DNA from 2 places in the Neorhizobium sp. NPDC001467 genome. Region 1 is predicted to be linked to the other one. Evidence: riboswitches for the same ligand, from Rfam matches in the RefSeq annotation. Region 1 holds a riboswitch; the other holds the start of a gene.

Region 1 (10,679 bases):
GGCAGTATTAGAAATATCGGTATGAGACGAGGCAGACTATGCTGTTGGGAGGCGGCGTGGGCATGCAGACACTCACCATCATCATTGCGGATGATCACCCGCTGTTTCGCGGTGCGCTCCGGCAAGCGGTCAACGATATCGGCGAGGCCCCGACCATCATCGAGGCGGGCGATTTCCTGACGGCGCGCCAGGCGGCCAGCGATCATCTCGATATCGACCTCATGCTGCTCGATCTCAACATGCCCGGTGTTTCCGGCTTTTCCGGACTGACGGCGCTGCGCCGCGAATTCCCAAGCCTGCCGGTCATCGTGGTATCCGCCAGCGACGACCATGCCACGATCAGCCGGGCGCTCGACATCGGCGCTTCGGGCTTCATTTCCAAATCCGCCGGGTTGGAAGACATCCGCAGGGCCATCGATACCGTGCTGGCCGGCGGTCTGTGGACCGGCCTGCAGGACGAAGACGCACGTAACCAGGCGACCGCGGATCCGGCCATGACGGAACTGATGGAACGGATGAAGACGCTGACGCCGCAGCAGAGCAAGGTTCTGACCATGCTCGGAAGGGGGCTGTTGAACAAGCAGATCGCCTTTGCGCTCGGCGTATCGGAAGCGACGATCAAGGCGCATGTCTCGGCCATCCTCCTCAAACTGAATGTCGACAGCAGGACCCAAGCGGTGATCAAGCTCGGGCAGGTAAATCTCGCGCTGGTCGCCTGAGACATAAGCCGGAGACGACAATGCAGGATTTTATTCCTTTCCGTCTTTACTCTGTCACCGGTTTTGGCTAGCTTCGGACCCGTATGGATGCGGTGCGCGGGTAGCAGGGCGCAACCCGACAAGTCCCGGACAGGACCGGGTTTGACGGCGACCGGCCGCCTCTCCCGGGCGCGCCAATGAGGACAGGCCATCGCGACGTTGCGCTGCCGCCGCCTACGGCGGGTGCCGATGCGCGGCAGGATTTTGAAAACGATGTTGTCACACGAGACGATCTGGAGCGCGCTCGATGCGCTCGCCGAACGCCACCAGTTGACCCCGTCGGGCCTTGCCCGCCGGGCCGGCCTCGATCCGACGTCGTTCAACAAGTCCAAGCGCCAGGGGCCGGACGGACGGATGCGCTGGCCCTCGACGGAATCGATCGCCAAGGTTCTGGAGGCGACGGGGTCCAGTATCGATCAGTTCCTGTCCTATCTCGGACCGGATCAGGCGAGCCGCCCGGTCCTTGAAGCATTGCCAACGGATCGCCGGGCAGCCTATTCAAACGGCGTCCCCCTGCTTGGTTTCGCGCAGGCAGGCGCCGGCGGTTTCTTCGATGACGGCGGCTTTCCGGCCGGACAGGGCTGGGACGTGGTCGATTTCCCGGCAGCGCCTGCCAGCGGCGCCGTCTACGCGCTGGAAGTGCAGGGCGATTCCATGCTGCCGCTTTACCGGGACGGCGACCGGCTGATCGTGGAGCCTGGCGCGCAGGTCAGGCGCGGCGACCGCGTTGTGGTGAAGACCCGTGAGGGCGAGGTCATGGCCAAGGTGCTGTTGCGCCAGAGCGCCAAATCCATCGAACTCAATTCGCTCAACCCGGCCCATCCCAACCGGATATTCGATATCAGCGAGATCGAGTGGATCGCCCGCATCATCTGGGCCAGCCAGTAGGCTCAACCGCGCTTCAATAAAGTCCGTTGGGGAAATAGCGCAGATAGATTTCCTGAAGCCGGCCGCTGCGCGACAGGGCTGCAACGGCGCTGTCGAAAGCGGCGGGCAGGATCGTGTCATTGCCACGAAACATGGCCGACAGACCTTCGCCAAGAAAGCGTTGCGACAGGTAGGGCCCATCGAAAAGCCTGCAGCAGCCAGCCGATGCCTCGCTGGCGACCCAGAAAGGCAGACGCAGGCCATCGGCAAAGACGGCATCGAGCTCACCCCTTTTCAGGGCTTCCAGCATGGCTTCCGGTGTTTCGAACGGGCGCGCCGACAATTTTGGGAAAAAGCCCTTCAGCATGGCCTCGTGCACGGTGCCGGCAACGACCCCTACCGGACGGCCGGACAGGGCGGAACCGGCATGGCCAGTGACGGCGATCTTGCTATTGACGGCGAAACGGGCCGGCAAAACGAGATAGGGTCGCGAGAACGCGAAGGTCTGTCGCAACGCCGGCGTTACGGAAACGCCGGCTAGCACGACCTCGGCTGCGCCCTTTTCCAGCGTTGGTGCAAGCTCTGCATAGGGAAGCGCCTGGATCTGGCATTTCGCCTCCACCTTCAGCTCGGCGCAGATCTCTCGGATGAAATCCATGTGAAAACCGGTCAGCCGGCCGGTCTGATCGACGAAGCTGAAGGGCGGGAAATCGACAGTCAGGAGAACGCGTATGCGCGCGACGCCGGAAAGATCCGGCCGCGGCAGGCGCTCGCGCGCGTCGGACAGGACCGGCAGGTCGTTTTCACTGCCGGCAGGCGATATCGCGGGCATCTGGGCCTGGGCGGACGTGACCAATACGGGCGCCGTCAGCACAAGGGCAGCAAGGGCAAACGAAGCTTGGACAAGCGCTGCGCAAAGCACCTTGAACATGGCAGGGCGTTCCGTCCTAGCCCCCCGTCTTTTGAGGGATGTAACCAATGCGTGCATCTCTATGATCTCAAACAGGACGGCCGGACATATTCTGAAGTGGGGTTTAGCAGAACCATGCGCACGGGGGAATATTTTGATGGGTCGGCGGCGTCCAACACCAATACTATCAGCGCCAATGCCGCACCCGCACCCCTACAGCAAACCGACGAGAGCAGGGCCATGGCGGGCCTTGGGTTCGGAAAACCGCTGATCGAACGGTTTGCCAAGAGGGCGGATGCGAACGGGACCTGTATCGAAGCCGAGTTGCTGGTCGATGGCACGATCCGCGAACAAGCCTATTTTGCGGCCATGGCGCGCTACCTCCGCCTCCCCTTCATCGACCGTATCGGCGCCTGCGCCGTGGCGGACAGCGACACGCTTGACGTGCAATTGCTGCGGCCGAACCAAATCCGGCTGCAGCATGCCAGGCATTCACCACAGGTGGCCATCGCGCCCGAGGCGGCGCGGCTTGCGGATCTTGCCGCATTGCTCGATCGGCTGCCGGCCCTGCGTCAGGGGCTGGTGATCGCCGCGCCGTCGCAGATCCGCGCCGCCGTATGGCAGGCCGGTGCGGCGCGACGTGTCAGGGCGACCGTTGCCCACCTGTTCGAGACCCATCGCCATTCCTCCGCCCGCATCGTTCTGTCGGGAACCCAGGGGTTCATGGCGGGCTGTATCGTCGTCCTGCTCGCCATGGCGTTGCTGATCGGCCAGAACACCACGCTGATCTATCTGCACCTTACCCTGTCGCTGCTGTATCTTTCGTCTCTCGCGATACGGATCGCCGCCCTCGCCCACGACAAACGCATTCTGCGGCCACCATTGGTTCCGGCACGGACGGACAACCTGGTCGGCAGGCAGCCCGACCTGCCGGTCTATACGGTGATGGTGGCGCTTTACCGCGAGGCAGCGGTTGCCGAACAGCTGGTTCGAAGCCTGGAGCGGCTGGACTGGCCAGCCTCGCTGCTCGACATCAAGCTTGTCTGCGAAGGCGACGATGAGGAAACGATTGCCGCGCTCAATGCCCTTTCGCTTCGGCCGCATTTCGAAATCGTCAGCGTCCCGCCTTGCCAGCCGCGCACCAAGCCAAAGGCGCTGACCTATGCGCTAAGCGGTGCGCGCGGCCAATATCTCGTTATTTACGACGCCGAGGACCGGCCGCATCCGCAGCAGCTGCGCGAGGCGCATGCCCGTTTCTGCCGCGATGGCGGGGATCTTGCCTGCCTGCAGGCGCCATTGGTCATCACCAATGCACGGGCATCCTTCTTGAGCGCGCTGTTTGCGGTCGAGTACGCAGCGCTATTTCGCGCCATGTTGCCCATGCTCGCCGCCTATCGGCTGCCGATGCCGCTTGGCGGCACATCCAATCACTTCCGCACCTCGGCCCTGATCGCCGTCGGCGGCTGGGATCCGTTCAACATGACCGAGGATGCCGATCTCGGCGTGCGGCTCTACCGTCACGGCTATCGGTCTGCGACCCTTTTCCGACACACGCTGGAGGATGCGCCGACCACCGCAGCCGAATGGCTCAACCAGCGTACCCGCTGGTACAAGGGCTGGGTCCAGACCTGGCTCGTTGCCACCCGTCATCCCCGCACCCACATTGCCGAAATGGGAGGTATGGGTGCACTGGTCTTCCATCTGATGGTCGGCGGCATGCTGGTATCGGCACTTCTGCATCCGCTTCTCCTCCTCTCGGTCCTGCAGGGCATTATTGCCATCAGCGGCGATGCGGCAGCGGCCAAAGCTTTCATTACCCAGCCGCTCTTCGCCCTTGATCTCCTCAATATTCTGGGAAGCTACGGCCTCTTCGTCCTGCTTGGCTTCCGTTCGATGACCGGGCTCGAAAAGCGTCTGGTCGGCTGGCGGTGCGTGGCGGTACCGCTCTACTGGATGATGACCTCTCTGGCCGCCTGGCGCGCAGTCAACGAATTGAGGATAAAACCTTTTTTCTGGAACAAAACGCCGCATCGTCCCGTTGATGCCCCCATCGGGACGGCGAAGTAGACCCGGCTCACTTTCCCATCGTGACGGAGGGAATGAGTTCCACCGCGGCGCTATCGAAACCTCCCGCGTCACCCGCTGGGACAGGCGGGTTTAAAATGGAGAGAGAAAGTTCATGTCGGTTCTCATCAGTATTCTGATCACATTCCTCGTCATCGTTCTGGTGCTTTATCTGCTGCAGCGCCTGCCGATCGACGGCCGCGCAAAGCAGATCGTGCAGGTCATTGTCATCCTGATCGGCATCATCTCGCTGCTGCGCTATCTGGCGGTATTCTGATCCGCGACCGCGGCTTACGCTGAGGCTGCTATGCCCAGCTGACAATTCAAAGCAACAAAAAAGGCCGGGGCGAAACCGCACCGACCTTCCTCATCATCGCTTACCAACCCTGCCAGTACATCCGTGGTCAAATGTCTTGAGCGACGCGGCAATTGCGAGCGGCGAACATGTTTCAGCGCTCATCAGCAATGCCGATGCAGAGACATATAGATGCGGATTGTGTCAGGAAGACGACGGCGCAGACGCTGGAGCGGGTGAAGGGAATCGAACCCTCGTATTCAGCTTGGGAAGCTGCTGCTCTACCATTGAGCTACACCCGCCTGCAGCATCTAGCCTTCCAACAGATGAGCCGGACTGTCAAGCCGCTTCGCTGCAGCATCAGCTGCGGAAATGTTTCGACAATTTCAGCCCCTGCGCCTGATAGTTCGAGCCCAGTCCCGCGCCGTAAAGGCCTTGCGGCGCTTCCAGCATGTGTTCATACACCAGCCGGCCGACGATCTGTGCGTCTTCGAGGATGAACGGCACTTCGTGGCTGCGCACTTCGAGCACGGCGCGACTGCCGCGACCGCCGGCGGCTTCATGGCCGAAGCCCGGATCGAAGAAACCGGCATAATGGACGCGGAATTCGCCGACCAGGGGATCGAAAGGCGTCATTTCAGCGGCGTAGAGCGGCGGCACATGCACGGCCTCACGCGACACGAGGATATAGAACTCGTCCGGATCGAGGATCAGTTCGTTTCGGCCGCGGCTGTAGAGCGGCTCCCAGAAATCGAAGATGTCGTGCTGGGCCTTCTTGTCGACATCGACCACGGCCGTATGGTGCTTGCCGCGATAGCCGATCAGGCCTTGTCCATCGCCGCGCAGGTCGATCGACAGCGCGATGCCGCCGCCTGACACGTTCGGCTGCTGCGAGGCGACCAAGGTTTCGTCATTGTGCAGCGTCAGCAGTTCCGGTTCGCCGAGCAGCGCATTGCCGATGCGGAAGCGGATCTGCGACAGGCGCGAGCCCCGGCGCACGACGATCGGGAAGGTGCGCGGCGAGATTTCTAGATAGAGCGGCCCGGAATAACCGGCAGGGATCTTGTCGAATTCCTGGGCATAATCGGTGATGACGCGGGTGAAGATGTCGAGCCGGCCGGTCGAACTCTTTGGATTGGCCGAAGCGGACATGTCGGACGGTAGATCGAGACGCTCCATCAACGGCACGATATAGACACAGCCGGTTTCCAGAACGGCACCTTCGGACAGATCCACGACATGCAGGCTCAACCGGTCGAGCTTGTCGGACACAAGGCTGTTGGGACCCGGCATGAAGGACGCGCGGACCCGGAAGGCCTTGGCGCCAAGCCGCAGATCGAGGCTGGCTGGCTGGATCTGATCGCTGTCGAGCGGGCGCTCGGAGACAAGACGTCTCGTCTCGAACAGCGCCGAGATTGCGCGGTCAGCCAGAATTCCGGTCGTCCTGATCATTGTCAAAAAGCCCTTCGCCTTGAATGGCGGACAAAACCAAATCAAGGCCATTGACGCAAGCCGGAGCGAGGCGTAAGCCGGTTTTATCCCGTGGTGATTTGGCCGGTCGGCTTGCAGCCACGTTAAACAAGTGGCTAAAAAGACCGGGATGAAAGCCGGTCTGCTTTTGCGGCCGGTTTTTTTGTATCACGAAGGTGGTCAGTCCATGAGCAAAACTCCCAACAAGAATTGGCGCCCGGCAACGACACTCGTGCATGGCGGCACGCTGCGCTCGCAATATGGCGAGATGTCGGAAGCGATCTATCTGACGCAGGGTTTTACCTACGACAGCTCGGAAGCCGCGGAAGCACGTTTCAAGGGCGAGGAAGAGGGCTATATCTACGCCCGCTACGGCAGCCCCACCAATGACATGTTCGAAAAGCGCATGTGCGCGCTGGAAGGCGCCGAGGAAGCCCGCGCCACTGCCTCTGGCATGGCCGCGATCACGGCAGCGCTCCTGTGCCAGTTGAAGGCCGGCGACCACATTGTTGCCGCCCGCGCCCTGTTCGGCTCCTGCCGCTGGGTGGTCGAGACGCTGGCACCGCGTTACGGCATCGAATGCACGCTGGTCGATGGCCGCTACCTCGAAAACTGGGAAAAGGCGATCAAGCCGAACACCAGGGTGTTCTTCCTCGAAAGCCCGACCAACCCGACGCTGGAAGTGATCGACATTGCCGGCGTGGCGGCCCTTGCCAACCAGATCGGCGCCCGCGTCATGGTCGACAACGTGTTTGCCACCCCACTTTTCCAGAAGCCGCTGGAACTCGGTGCGCATGTGGTGGTCTATTCCGCGACAAAACATATCGACGGACAGGGCCGCAGTCTGGCCGGCGTCATTCTTTCCGACAAGGAATGGGTGACGGAGCATCTGCAAGATTATTACCGCCATACCGGCCCGGCCATGTCGCCGTTCACCGCCTGGACGCTGATCAAGGGTCTCGAAACCCTGCCGATCCGCGTGAAGCAGCAGACCGAAAACGCCGGCCGCATCGCCGATTTCCTGGCCGAGCAGAGACAGGTCGCCAGGGTTATCTATCCGGGCCGCAAGGACCATCCGCAGGCCGATATCATCGCCAAGCAGATGACGGGCGGCTCGACGCTGGTGGCCTTCGAGCTGAAGGGCGGCAAGGAGGCGGCATTCAAGCTGCAGAACGCCATGGAGGTCGTGACGATCTCCAACAATCTCGGCGACACGCGCTCGATCATCACCCACCCGGCGACGACGACGCACAAGAACCTCACCGATGAGGCGCGCGCCGAACTGGGCATTTCCGCAGGCACGGTCCGCTTTTCCGCCGGCATCGAGGACCCGGACGATCTGATCGAGGATTTTGCGCAGGCTTTGTCGAAAATTTCCGCGTAAATATCAGCTTTGCGTCAAAAGCCCGCCATTTACCATGGCAGTTATCCCTAATATACGGAATCCCGGCCGCAAATGCCCTCTGCGGCCGGGATTTCTTGACGTCAGCCACGCTCTATACGATACGGATAGTATCAGCGTGAGGTGTATCGGGCATGTATAGTGCGCGAACGAAAGATATCGAAGTGGCGGTCGAGCCCTATTATCTGGAGGAGCAATCCGATCCGGACGATAGCCGATATGTCTGGGGCTACCGCATCGTCATTTCCAACCACTCGTCACGGTCGGTGAAACTGGTGCAGCGCTACTGGCACATAACCGACGAGAACGGATTGGTCGACGAGGTCGAGGGTCTGGGTGTCGTCGGCGAGCAGCCGCATTTGAAACCCGGCGACAGTTACGAATATTCCTCCGGCTGCCCGCTCGACACGCCTTCGGGCATGATGTTCGGCCATTACCAGATGGAAACCGACGACGGCGAGACCATGATCGTCAACATTCCAGCGTTCTCGCTGGATTCACCGGGGCATTTGCGGATTTTGAACTGATGTGTTTGTCATCCTCGGGCCTGTCCCGAGGATCCAATCACATCAATCGCAGCACGCCGGTGCAGATCCTCGGGGCAGGCCCGAGGAGGATGGTGGAGAGGGTTGCGACCCTTCCGTCGCCGAAGCCGTCAGGACCTTACGCCACTGCAAATTCCGCCACATCATACCGATAGGTGGTCGAGCAGAATTCGCAGCTGACGGCAATCTGGCCGTCCTCCTGGCTGGCGTCGATCTCTTCCGCCGTAAAGCCAGAAAGCACACTCTTGATCTTGTCGCGCGAGCAGCTGCAACGGTCGAAAACCGTCTGCGGATCGTAGATGCGCACGCCGCGCTCGTGAAACAGCCGATAGAGAAGCCGTTCGATGCCGACCTGCGGATCGGTCAGCTCGTCGGTATCGACGGTTTCGACCAGCATGCGGGCTTCCGACCAGGCGTCGTCCAAGGAATGGTCCTCGGCCTCGCGCTCATCACCATCGCCGCCATGCAGATCCGGCTGGCGCATACGCTCGGGCGCCTGCGGCAGGAACTGCGCAACGATGCCGCCGGCCCGCCAGTTGTGGCGCGGCTTGCCGTCCTCGTCACGGTCGAACAGTTCCGCGACACCGAGGCGGACCTTGGTCGGGATCTGTTCCGACTGGCGGAAATAGACGCCGGCAATTTCCTCCAGCGTCGAGCCGTCAAGCGGCACGATGCCCTGATAGGGCTGCATGCCCGTACCCTGATCAATGGTGAAGGCAAGAATGCCCTCGCCCAGCAATTCCTGCGGCAACGTCCTGCCGGCCTCGACGGCGGCGGCCAGTGCGTCTTCGTCGTAACGGGCATAGGCGCGAAGCGCGTCGGGCGTCGAGAAATCGGCAACCAGAAGATCGACCGGGCCGTCGCCCTTTGTCTGCACCGTAAACTTGCCCGAGAATTTCAGCGAGGTCCCGAGCAACGCGGTGAGCACGATCGATTCCGCCAGCAGGCGGGCAACCAGCGCCGGATAGTCATGCCGTCGCAGAATGGTGTTCAAAAGCGGCCCGAGCTGAACCGCACGGCCGCGCACGTCCAGACCCTCGACCTGGAAGGGCACGACGCGATCATCACCGGCAAGGGTGAGATCGGTGAGTTCGACGGTTGCTTCTGCCATTTTTCCGCTCCTTTTGCGCCGCTCATCGCAACTTGACACAGGCCCCTGCCGAGCGGAACCGCTGGCCGGGGCGAAGGACGACGCCGATATAGGTTGAAAGGCCGGCGCGACCAAGTCGCCCAGCCCGTTTGAAGTGCATGAAGTGGTGAGAGCAGCCGCCGAATTCAAGCGGGTGTGCCGCCCTCCATGGCCTCGACCTCAAACGGCGCCGAAGCACCAGGCGAGGATCGATTTTTGCGCATGGAGGCGGTTCTCGGCCTCGTCGAACACAACCGATTGCGGGCCATCGATGACGCTGTCGGTGACTTCCTCGCCGCGATGCGCCGGCAGGCAGTGCATGAAAAGCGCATCGTCCTTGGCCCGTTTCATCAGCGCGTCATTGACCTGATAGGGCTGGAAAATGTTGTGCCCGCGCGCCTTGTGCTCCTGGTTCATCGAAACCCAGGTATCGGTGACGACCATGTCCACCCCGGTGACCGCCTGTTCGGCATCGTGGTAGAGTTTGACGTTACCGCCATTGTTGCGCGCCCAGTTCAGGAACTTGTCGTGGGGTTCAGATCCCATGGGAACGGCCATGTTCATCGTGTAACCGAAACGGGCAGCACCTTCGACGAAGGAATGCAGCACGTTATTGCCGTCACCGGTCCAGGCGAACGTCTTGCCTTCGACGGAACCGCGATGTTCCTCGAAGGTCATCAGGTCGGCCATGATCTGGCAAGGATGCGTATCGTCGGTCAGTGCGTTGATGACCGGCACGGTGGCGTGTTCGGCGAGTTCGAGAAGGCGCTTGTGATCGGTGGTGCGGATCATGATCGCATCGACGTAACGCGACAGCACCTTCGCCGTATCGCCGATCGTCTCAGCGCGACCGAGCTGCATCTCGGTGCCGGACAGGAACAGGGTTTCCCCGCCGAGCTGACGCATGCCGACATCGAAAGAGACGCGGGTGCGGGTGGACGGCTTTTCGAAGATCATCGCCAGCATCTTGCCGGCCAGCGGCTTGTCGGCCGTGCCGGCCTTGGTGGCCTCCTTGCGGACCTTGGCGTCGTCGAGGATCGTGCGCAGATCCTGCTTCGAGACGGCGGACAGATCTAGAAAATGCTTGGGAGATGCCATTTCAAAAATTCCCTTCACGAGGGAACCCGAAACGGCGTCCCCTCTCCTGCCCTCAGGCGGTTTTCTTCAACTGTTCGGCGGTAAGTGCTTCCGCCGCGCGTTCGATGCGGGCCAGTCCCTCGCGGGCTTCCTCCGCAGTGA
Region 2 (10,679 bases), on a different contig from region 1:
AATTGACCAGCGTCCGATTGCCCGCGCGCTCCACGCTGTCCCAGTCGGCTTCCAGCTTGTTGGCATCGAGATAGGCACGGAACACCCGCAGCAAGGCGCCCCGGTCGACCGAGCCCTCGTCATCATCGGTCAGGTCGGAGAGAAAGGGGGAAATCTTGAAGATCCGGAAGGGATGGCCATCGCCCATTTCTTCGATCAGGCGGAAACGGCAGATGCCGCTGAGCGAGGTTATGTAGCGCCCGTCGCCCGTCTCGCCGAAGGAGGTGATGCGACCGACGCAGCCGATATGGCTCAGCGCCGGGTTCGTGCCCTCCTCGCCCTCGTGTTCACCCATGGCGGGCTGGACCATGCCGATCAGACGGTCGCCCGACATGGCCGCATCGAACATGGCCAGATAACGGGGTTCGAAAATGTTCAGAGGAAGTTGCCCGCCGGGTAGAAGAAGCGCACCGGTCAACGGAAAGACGGGGATTTTCTCAGGCAAATCCTCGAGTTTCAGATATCGCGCGTTGCCAACATGCATGCCTAACCTCCGGAAGTACCGGCGGTGCCTCCTGCGGCTGTGTTTCATGCCTGCTGACCGCCTCACGGGTAATGTGGGGCGGTCATGGCTAAACGCAAGTGCCAAATCCGCTCAGGAAAACAGAATGGAGGAGAGACGGCGGCGTGTCGAAATCGTGGCAGGATCCTTAGGCCCCCAGACGTCGAAAAACTGCAGCAGCTGGCGACGCGCGCCGTCATCGTCGAAACCGCGATCCTTGCGCATGATCGTCAGCAGATGGTCGGCCGCAGCTTCGCGCTCGCCCTGCACATTGAGGATTTTCGCAAGGTTCATGCGCGCTTCGTGATCGTCCGGATTGGCGGCAAGGGCCTGTTCGAGCGCCACGGGATCGCCCAGCTTGCGGGCCTCCTCGATCTGCGCAAGCTTGGTGCTTACAGCCACGATTGCCGGATCGGCGGTCATTTCCTGCGGCAGCGAGGCGAGCATCTGAGACGCACGCCCGGTCTCGCCCAGCGCCAGCAGGCACTGGATCATGCCGGCGGCAGCCTTTGGGTTTTGCGCATCGGCCTGTAGAACCGCGCCATAGAGCTGCGCCGCCTCCTGAACCTGTCCCGCAGCAAGCAGGCCCTCAGCCTCGGCAAGCACGGCTTCGATCTCGGCAGCCTGATCGGCACCGGGAGGACCGGCAAGCTTCTCAACGAATTCGCGGACCTGGCTTTCGGGCACCGCGCCCATGAAACCATCGACGGGTCGACCATCGACAAAAGCGATGACGGCCGGGATCGACTGGATGCCGAGCTGGCCTGGAATGGACGGATGGTCGTCGATATTGAGCTTGACCAGACGAACCGCGCCGGCCGCCTCGTTGACCACCTTTTCGATGACCGGGGTCAACTGCTTGCACGGACCGCACCAGGGCGCCCAGAAATCGACCAGAACCGGACGATGACGGGATTCTTCCAGCACGTCCCTGGTGAAGGCGGCCGTCGTCGTATCGACGATGACGTCCCCGGCTGGCGCGGAAGCCGGAGATGGAGCCGCGGGGGCCGTAGCGCCGCCATAGGAAACCGAGGCGCCACCCTGGCCGCCGTAGGACTGACCGTAGGAGCCGCCATACTGGCTGCCGCCGTAAGGATTGTTTGTGTCGCTCATGATGGTCTCCCGCAAAGCGTCTTTCGTCTTCTCTATGTAGGCCGGAAAGATCGTATGTCAGCCCGTGATATTCAAGACAAGCGGCTCATGCCCGGTGGCTTGGAAGAAGCGCATCAGATCCGATGTCGCAACCGAGGTCGTCGCGTCGTTCGACAGCGGATGGCCGTTGATGATGTCATACGCCATCAGAGCTTCGTCGATTACGAATGTGACGTTGTGCTGGCGATCGTTGAAGGCGGCAAAGACCGTCACGGAACCTGGGACGACGCCTAAAAACTCGACCATCTTTTCCGGTCTGCCGAAGGACACGCGGCTGGATGCACCGATGATCTTGTGCACGTTCTTGAGATCGACCTCGGCACGCTCCTCGACGGTGACGACGAAATACCGGTCCTTCTTGTCCTTTACGAACAGGTTCTTGGTATGAGCGCCGGGAATTTCGTCACGCAGACTTTCAGACTCCGCAACGGTGAAGACCGGCGGGTGGGTTCTGGTCGTATGGGCGATGCCGAGACCGTCAAGAAACCGGAAAAGATCTTCGGCGGTGGCAGGCGGTGTTGTGGACGGCGCGATCTCTGTCATGTCATGCGGTTCCGTTTTGTTGTCTTCCAGACCTTAGACAGCGCTCTCGCACCCAACAAGAGCCCGGACCCACATCAACCAGTCAGCCCGTCCTCCCCGACGGCAGATCCGAAGCCTCCGAGCCGGAACGATTTTCTTCGCGCACCTGCAATTTCCCTGTTGCATTTGAAAATGGTTTGGGCGATACACCGCCTCGTCGCAGCGATGCGGCCCACGGTTCAGCATAACTACCCCGGACCGGTGGATATGAGCGGGTGTAGCTCAGGGGTAGAGCATAACCTTGCCAAGGTTAGGGTCGAGCGTTCGAATCGCTTCACCCGCTCCATTTTCTCTTCTCAACGAATGCTATCGGAAACGGCTTCAAGCCGCTGACTTCTTTCGGGGCACTGCCGGCTTGCCTCTGCGCCTAGCGTACGCAAAAAATCAGCCACATACGCCGCCGTAAAAAATGCTTCACCTGCGTCACAAAGGTGTTGCATTTGAAAATGCTTTGAGCGATACACCGCTTCGTCGCAGCGATGCGGCCCACGGTTCAGCATAACTACCCCGGACCGGTGGATATGAGCGGGTGTAGCTCAGGGGTAGAGCATAACCTTGCCAAGGTTAGGGTCGAGCGTTCGAATCGCTTCACCCGCTCCATTTCTTTCGTTTCAGCACAGTATCTCTTGCGTAGACGGCGTGCGCGTCGCACTGGTGGTTCGTCTCGACCGCGAAAAAAAATTGCGTAGCGCGGAATAAACCATCTCCGGCATGCGTATATCCGGTCATGAGCAGCAAACGACAGCCCTTTGACGTTCTGGCGCAGCTTTCGAGCCTGCGCCGCTATGCGCGTTCGCTGGTCCGCCATCCGGACGATGCGGAAGACCTCGTGCATGACGCGCTGGTGCGTGCCTATGAACGCAAGGCAACGTTCAGGACCGGCGGCAATCTGCGCAACTGGTTGCTGTCGATCGTTCACAACACCCATATCGACCGCTTGCGTCGGGCAAAGTCGCTCGATCGTCGTCATGACGATGCGGCCTATCTGACCGACACTGTCGAGCAGGGGGATCCGCACCATTCGATCCGCCTCAGGCAGCTGCGGGAGGCATTCCATGCCCTGCCCGACGAGCAGCGTGACGCGCTGCATCTCGTGGCGATCGAGGGGCTTTCCTATCAGGATGCTGCATCGGCCCTCTCCATTCCTGTTGGCACGTTGATGTCGCGGATTTCTCGAGCGCGCGAAAAGCTGCGCGCTTTCGAGGAGGGCCGACGCGATGTCACAGCCAGTCACCTGAAGATCATTGAAGGCGGACGCGATGAAACCCGTTGACCCGATCCTGCCCAGCGATATCGATGCCTATGTGGACGACCAGCTCGACACCGCACGCCGGATCGAGGTGGAAGCCTTTCTCTCGCGGCGGCCGGAAATTGCCGCGACGGTGATGGCCGACCGTTCCATTCGCGGCGAATTGCGTCTGGCGCTCGCGACCGCCCCCATTCACGGCCGGCCGGAGACGCGCGATGCGGCACGCCGCCTGCAAGGGGCGCTGTCACGCCACCGGATCATTCATTCCCTGCAGCGCGCTGCGGCTATCGCAATGCTTCTGGGCGCCGGCTGGGTTGCCAACAGCACCATCGGACCGTTCACTCCGAGCACGGTCGAAGCCTCGACTCCGGCGCCGAGTTTCGTCGACGCAGCCATAACCGCCCATACGACGTCGAAGCTGCGCGAAACCATGCCGTCGCAGACGGAGGCGACGAGTTACGACACCGCCGGCATCCGGTCGGCGACCGCTATCGTCATGCCGGAAATCCCGGCGGACTGGCGGGTGAAGGATGTCCAGATCTTTCCATCCGCCTTCGGCCCGAGCGTCGAGGTGACGATCCTGCGCAATGGCGGCGAACGGCTTTCCCTGTTTGCCGTGCGTCCCGGCAATTTCGCCGTCCAGCAGGCGGCGCTGACCCGGTCCTCCGGCGTCCAGGCCTCCTACTGGCAGATCGGTGACGTCGCCTATGCGCTCGTCTCCGAAACAGACAGGTCCGACCGATTGAGAGACGAGGCACAAACCCTCGCCGACACCCTTTACTAGACCAATCACAAGAGGAGCAATTTGATGAACACGCCCCGTTTCGGCTACAATTCCTCCGTCCAGTCCCGTGCGGATTTCGACGAGGGCCTGCGCCAGCACATGCTGCGCATCTACAACTACATGGGTCTCGGGCTGGTCATCACCGGCATCGTCGCCTTCATCGTCGGCACCACGCCGGCACTTTACGTGCCGATCTTCTCGAGCCCGTTGAAATGGGTGGTCATGCTTGCACCGCTTGCCTTCGTCTTCTTCTTCTCGTTCAAGATCCAGTCGATGTCGGCGGCCTCCGCCCAGATGACATTCTGGATCTTCTGCGCCGTGATGGGCCTGTCGCTCGCCTCCGTGTTCCTCGTGTTCACCGGTGCCTCGATCGCCCGCACCTTCTTCATCGCCGCCACCATGTTCGGCGCGACCAGCCTCTACGGTTATGTCACCAAGCGTGACCTCACAAAGCTCGGCTCGTTCATGATCATGGGCCTGATCGGCGTGATGATCGCCTCGATCGTCAACATCTTCCTTGGCTCGACCGCTCTGCAGTTCGCAGTCTCGGTCATCGGCATCATCGTCTTCCTGGGCCTGACCATGTGGGACACCCAGAACATCAAGGAACAGTATGCCGAGAACTACGATCAGGAGAGCCAGCAGAAGATGGCCGTAATGGGTGCGCTGTCGCTCTACCTGAACTTCGTCAACATCTTCCAGCTGCTGCTGAACTTCACCGGCCAGCGCGAAGAATAAGACAGACCGAACAGAGGGAGTGTTCTTCATGGACCAGAACGACCGCCATGCAATCGACGGCCTGTTCGGTAAGCTGAAGCAGGTGGAAGGCCAGACCGGACCGCGGGACGGCGAGGCCGAAGCCTTTATCAACCAGCGCGTCGCCTCGCAGCCCGCAGCGCCCTATTTCATGGCGCAGACGATCGTCGTGCAGGAACAGGCGCTCGAAGCTGCCCAGCGTCGCATCGAGGAACTGGAACACCAGGCCTCGGCACGACCGGCCGGCGGCGGCGGTTTCTTCTCCGGCCTGTTCGGCAGCAGCAGCCAGCCGCGCCACGAGCCGGCCGGAAACGCCGCCTATCGCGGTCCGGCGCAGCCGACTGTCGGCGCTTACGGCAACCAGGGCCAGATGCAGAACGGCTATGGCGATCAGAACGGCCAGCCGGCGGGACAGCCGAGTGGTCCATGGGGTCGCCCGGGTGCCGCACAGCGCGGCGGCTTTGGCGGCGGCATGGGCGGCGGCGGCTTTCTTGCCGGTGCGGCCCAGACGGCCATGGGTGTGGCCGGCGGCGTCCTGCTCGGCAATGCGATTGCCGGCATGATGGGCGGCAACGAGGCGCAGGCGGCCGAAACGGCCGCTCCGACGCCTGAACCGGAACAGCCCGTCGAGGATGCCGATACGGGCATGGACGACGGCGGCGACGACATGGATTTCTGATCCGGCCTTCGCCTCCGCCATCCAAAATGGCCGCGCCTGCCCGCGGCCATTTCTTTTTTCTGTTACCTCTTTCCCTTACAAGCCACGCATCGGCCGCAATAAACCTATCTCTGGACCCGATGGCCGCAGACGAAAAATTTGACAGCGCCGAAGATCTCGATGCGGAGCAACGCGCTCAGCGCTTTTCCGAAATTCTTGGCAATCTTGCCGGTGACGAAAATCGGTCGCGCATTTCCCTTTCCGATATCCTCGCCGGCATGAATGACCGTGCCATCGCGGCGCTGATTTTTGTCTTTGCCGTTCCCAACTGCATTCCGACGCCACCGGGAACCTCTTCCGTTCTCGGCATTCCGCTGATCTTTCTGACGGCGCAACTGATGCTGGGACTGAGACCATGGCTGCCGCGGATGATCGCCGACCGTTCGATGGCGCGAACCGACTTTGCCGCGATGCTTGCCAGGACGCAGCCATGGATCATGAAAGCAGAGACCATGCTTCGCCCGCGGCTCAAGATCTTCGCCGCGCCGCTCGCCCAACGGCTGATGGGTGGCTTGTGCCTGATCCTGGCGCTCGTGCTGGCATTGCCGATCCCGCTTGGCAACATGCTGCCGGCGCTGGCGCTTTGTGTCATTGCCTTCGGCATCCTGGAGAAGGACGGACTATGGACGATTGCCGGCTGCGCGGTCGGCGTGGTTTCGCTGGGCGTTGTGGCGGGCGTCGTCTACGCCATGGTCGAAAGCGCCATCTACCTTCTGCTCACGCTGTTCCAGTAATCAGCTGCGCGAAAACACGTAGTCCGTTTCCTGTCGCAAAGTCTCGCCCGGCCGCAGCACCGCGGTCGGGAACCTTGGATGGTTGGCGGCGTCCGGCCAGACCTGCGTTTCGAGGCAGAAGCCGCTGAAAGCATCATAGGGGCGACCGCCAATGCCGGAGATCGGCACGTTCAGCTTGTCACCGGCGTAAAATTGCACACCCGGTTCGGTGGTGCGCACTTCCAGTGTCACGCCGGAATGGAGGCTGCGTGCCAACGCCACGCTGCGCTTTTGCACCCGTTCGGTCGACAGGCAGAAGTTATGGTCGTAACGCAGCTGCTGGCCACCGACCTGTCGGCGGATCGGGCGCATCTGGTGAAAGTCGAAGTCGGTGCCGGCGACCGGGATCAGCGAACCCGTCGGCATCAGCATGTCGTCGACCTGGAGATAATGATCGGCGGCGAGCATGATCTGGTGGTCCAGGATCGTGTCGTTGCCGTCGAGATTGAAATAGGAATGCTGGCACAGGTTGCAGATGGTCGTCTTGTCCGTGCTGGCCTGGTAGACGACGGAAAGAACGCCATCTTGCCTCAGCTGATAGGTGGCCGTGATCGTGCAATTGCCGGGATAGCCGCCGCGGCCATCGGCATCGATGATCGACAGCACGACGCGGTCGGCGGAAAGATCGACGATCGTCCAGTTGCGCCGGGCAATGCCGTCGCTGCCGCCATGCAGATGACCAAGACCGTTTTCGTTGAGCTCCAGCTGATATTCCACCCCGTCGAGCGGAAAACTGCCGGCACTGATGCGGTTGGCGACACGGCCCGGGGTCGCGCCGAAATAGGGCGAGTACCGCAGATAGTCGTCGAGCGTATTGAGACCGAGCACCAGCGGCGCGTCATGGCCTTCGAGCCGCAGGTCCTGGATAACCGAACCCCAGGTCAGCACCTTCGCGGTCAATCCGCCGCCGGAAAGCGTCACGCGATGGACGGCCTCCCCCTTCGACGTGTGCCCGAAAACCTCGCGTTCGCCTGCAATCATGTCAGCAGCTCCCTCAGCCTGAGACAGCAAACTGGCTTATTTCGAATGTCTTCGCAACGGCTTACGCCTATCCACGGTTATGAAAATCTTGCGACGGGATGTTCGTGGTTGCGCCACTACCCTCAATCGCGATCCCTTCCTATCTCCTCGAGATCGTAACTGGTGGTCTGATATATCTCGTTGATCCAGTTGCCGAAAAACAGGTGCGCATGGCTGCGCCAGCGGTTCTGCGGTGTCAGGTCCGCATCATTGTGCGGAAAATAGTCATGCGGCATCTTGATCGGAATGCCGGCATCGACGTCGCGGAAATATTCGTCGGCCAGCGACGTGGAATCATATTCCACGTGATTGAACATGTAGAGACGGTTACCTTTCTTTTCATGCACGAGGCAGACGCCCATCTCGTCAGATTCCATCAGGATTTCGAGTTCCGGCACCTTGGTAAGGTCCTCGCGCCTGACTTCCGTCCAGCGTGACACCGGCACCTGGAAATCGTCGGAAAACCCATTGAGATAGACAGAGGCCGGCGCAAGATTGCGGTGGCGATAGACGCCGAACGCCTTTTCCTTAAGTTCGTGCTTTGGCACGCCATGGAAATGATAAATGGCCGCCATCGCACCCCAGCAGACGTTCAGCGTGGAATGGACGTTGGTATGGGTCCAGTCGAGGATTTGCTTCAGTTCCTGCCAGTAGGTGACGTCCTCGTAAGCCAGCAGCTCCACCGGGGCGCCGGTGATGATGAAACCGTCGAACTTGCGGTTCTTCACTTCCTCCCACGTTTCGTAAAAGGATAGAAGATGGTCTTCCGAGGTGTTCTTCGCCTTGTGCCCGCCAATGCGGACCAGCGAAAACTCCACCTGCAGCGGGGACGCACCGACGAGGCGCGCCATCTGGATCTCGGTCTTGATCTTGTTGGGCATGAGGTTCAGGAGACCGATCTGCAGCGGGCGGATATCCTGCCGCACGGCGGCGGTCTCGGTCATCACGCGCACGCCTTCCTCGACAAGGGTCGAGAAGGCAGGCAGGGTATCGGGAATCTTGATCGGCATGTCGGAACCCACAAAACAAAAACCGGCCGCAAAAAATCGCAGACCGGTCCGTGGGGAGTACCTATTCCTCGCGGCCCTTTAGCGACTTTTTTAACGTGGCTGCAAGCCGGCCGGCCAAATCACCACGAAGTTCGACATTTTAGATAATCCTTGCCGGCCGTGGCGTCAATGGCAGCAAAAATGACCCTTATGGCGCCCCAATGGTGGGCGGCGACCATACCCGCGCTGGTTATCTTGGAACCATCCTCGCTGCGATCTGTTGCATTGCCACCGCGCGAAAGGAGATGACGATGAACAGACCGGAAGACGAACACAGCTTGCAGGACAAGACCGAACCGCCGGCAGCGCGGGCCCAAAAGGCGAAAATGGGCAGAGGCTTCGTCTTTTTTCTGGCCGCCTTCGCGATTGCCGCCTTCTGCCTCTACCTGTTTATTGCAGTTTACGGTGTCAGCACGTCGCAATAGCAAGGTTGCGATCCGCGTCCACTTCGCCTTTGTGCCTTCGGGGGCCATCGTTGGCCCGCATGGGTGCTTTGCCTGACGCCATCTTTGCGCTATGGGCTGGCGTATGATCTCTTCCACCTTCACCATTTTGCTCGGCGGCACACTGAGCGTTACCGACCGTCTGAAAGACATGGTGAAGGGCAGCCGCGTCATTGCCGCTGACAGTGGCATGCGGCATGCGCAGCCGCTCGGTCTTACCCCCGAATTATGGGTCGGGGATTTTGATTCCGCCGGTTCAGCCCTTGCGGAACAATGGTCGCGAGTGGAACGCCAGACTTTTCCGGTCGGCAAGAACGAGACAGACGGCGCGATTGCCACAGCCGAGGCACTGGCGCGTGGTGCGACGAGATTGATCCTTGTAGGTTCGCTGGGCGGTGAACGGAGCGACCATGCGCTCCAGCATCTTCTCCATGCCATGGCGCTTGCGGAACGGGGGATCGATGTTGTTCTTGTCTCCGGCGAAGAGGAGGCGACGCCATTTCTGGCCGGCAGCAAGACGATCGACCTTCCGCCCGGCGCGCTGTTTTCGGTTCTCGGGTTTTCCTCCCTGACCGGCCTTGATATCGTCGGTGCCCGATATCCCCTGAATGACTTTTCGCTGGCCTATGGCTCTTCACGCACGGTTTCCAACGTTGCGGAAGGACCGGTCGCTTTCCATCTCAAACGGGGCAAGGCGATGATCCTTGCGCGTCCCCAAGATTTTTCCGGAGCATAAGCGGCCTCATGGCACCTCCTATCCTCAAACTTGACGATATCGTTCTGACCTTCGGCGGCACACCGCTCCTCAACGGCGCCAACCTGCAGGTGGAACCCGGTGACCGGATCTGCCTCGTCGGCCGCAATGGTTCGGGCAAATCAACGCTGATGAAGATTGCAGCCGGCCTCGTCGAGGCGCAGTCGGGCGAAGTGTTTCGCCATCCCTCCGCGACCATCCGTTATCTCGAGCAGGCACCGGATTTCGGCTCCTTCGCGACCGTGCAGGCCTATGCGGAAGCGGGACTTGGACCGGGGGACGATCCTTACCGCGTTACCTATCTGCTGGAACATCTGGGCCTGACCGGCGAAGAGGAGCCATCGCGCCTTTCCGGCGGCGAGGCGCGACGTGCGGCGCTCGCCCGGGTAATGGCGCCGGAACCGGACATCCTGATGCTGGACGAACCGACCAACCATCTCGACCTGCCGACCATCGAATGGCTGGAAGACGAGCTGCGAAAGACCCGCAGCGCGCTTGTGGTCATCAGCCATGACCGCCGTTTTCTCGAAAAGGTATCGAACGCCACCGTCTGGCTGGATCGCGGCACGTCGCGGCGCCTGTCGCGCGGGTTCGGGCATTTCGAGGCCTGGCGAGATCAGATTCTGGAAGAGGAAGAGATCGAGCAGCACAAGCTCGGCAAGGCGATCGAACGCGAAGAACATTGGATGCGTTACGGCGTAACGGCCCGCCGGAAGCGCAATATGCGCCGGGTCGGTGAATTGCAGGCCATGCGCGCCGAATATCGCGGCCACAAGGGCCCGCAGGGTTCCGTTCAGGCTTCGGTGGCCGAAGGCCGCGAGTCGGGTAAGCTGGTAGTCGAAGCCGAGAATATCACCA

Evidence for each region. Region 1 has a riboswitch for S-adenosylmethionine ahead of ACQKKX_RS16635 (O-succinylhomoserine sulfhydrylase). Riboswitches for the same ligand answer to the same signal wherever they lie in the genome.
Region 2: it holds a riboswitch for S-adenosylmethionine, as region 1 does, so the genes downstream of both, metA (homoserine O-acetyltransferase MetA) here and ACQKKX_RS16635 (O-succinylhomoserine sulfhydrylase) in region 1, are expected to answer to the same signal.

Annotation. Positions count from the first base shown of each region.
Region 1 is NZ_JBNNPS010000009.1:51,307-61,985, forward strand. Features, by position in the region: gene ACQKKX_RS16600 (response regulator) at 63-719, shown strand; gene ACQKKX_RS16605 (LexA family transcriptional regulator) at 972-1,646, shown strand; gene ACQKKX_RS16610 (transporter substrate-binding domain-containing protein) at 1,660-2,457, opposite strand; gene ACQKKX_RS16615 (glycosyltransferase) at 2,671-4,602, shown strand; gene ACQKKX_RS16620 (Thivi_2564 family membrane protein) at 4,715-4,876, shown strand; tRNA gene ACQKKX_RS16625 (tRNA-Gly) at 5,123-5,196, opposite strand; gene ACQKKX_RS16630 (2'-deoxycytidine 5'-triphosphate deaminase) at 5,255-6,346, opposite strand; SAM riboswitch at 6,427-6,505, shown strand; gene ACQKKX_RS16635 (O-succinylhomoserine sulfhydrylase) at 6,552-7,748, shown strand; gene apaG (Co2+/Mg2+ efflux protein ApaG) at 7,901-8,293, shown strand; gene ACQKKX_RS16645 (Hsp33 family molecular chaperone) at 8,430-9,422, opposite strand; gene argF (ornithine carbamoyltransferase) at 9,621-10,538, opposite strand; gene ACQKKX_RS16655 (aspartate aminotransferase family protein) at 10,591-10,679, opposite strand, start outside.
Region 2 is NZ_JBNNPS010000004.1:103,181-113,859, reverse strand. Features, by position in the region: gene ACQKKX_RS10855 (LON peptidase substrate-binding domain-containing protein) at 1-523, opposite strand, end outside; gene trxA (thioredoxin) at 635-1,654, opposite strand; gene ACQKKX_RS10845 (prolyl-tRNA synthetase associated domain-containing protein) at 1,712-2,236, opposite strand; tRNA gene ACQKKX_RS10840 (tRNA-Gly) at 2,487-2,561, shown strand; tRNA gene ACQKKX_RS10835 (tRNA-Gly) at 2,801-2,875, shown strand; gene ACQKKX_RS10830 (sigma-70 family RNA polymerase sigma factor) at 3,003-3,548, shown strand; gene ACQKKX_RS10825 (anti-sigma factor family protein) at 3,535-4,308, shown strand; gene ACQKKX_RS10820 (Bax inhibitor-1/YccA family protein) at 4,333-5,046, shown strand; gene ACQKKX_RS10815 (DUF2076 domain-containing protein) at 5,075-5,743, shown strand; gene ACQKKX_RS10810 (exopolysaccharide biosynthesis protein) at 5,863-6,516, shown strand; gene ACQKKX_RS10805 (aldose epimerase family protein) at 6,517-7,536, opposite strand; gene metA (homoserine O-acetyltransferase MetA) at 7,659-8,585, opposite strand; SAM riboswitch at 8,644-8,721, opposite strand; gene ACQKKX_RS10795 (hypothetical protein) at 8,876-9,049, shown strand; gene ACQKKX_RS10790 (thiamine diphosphokinase) at 9,153-9,803, shown strand; gene ACQKKX_RS10785 (ABC-F family ATP-binding cassette domain-containing protein) at 9,812-10,679, shown strand, end outside.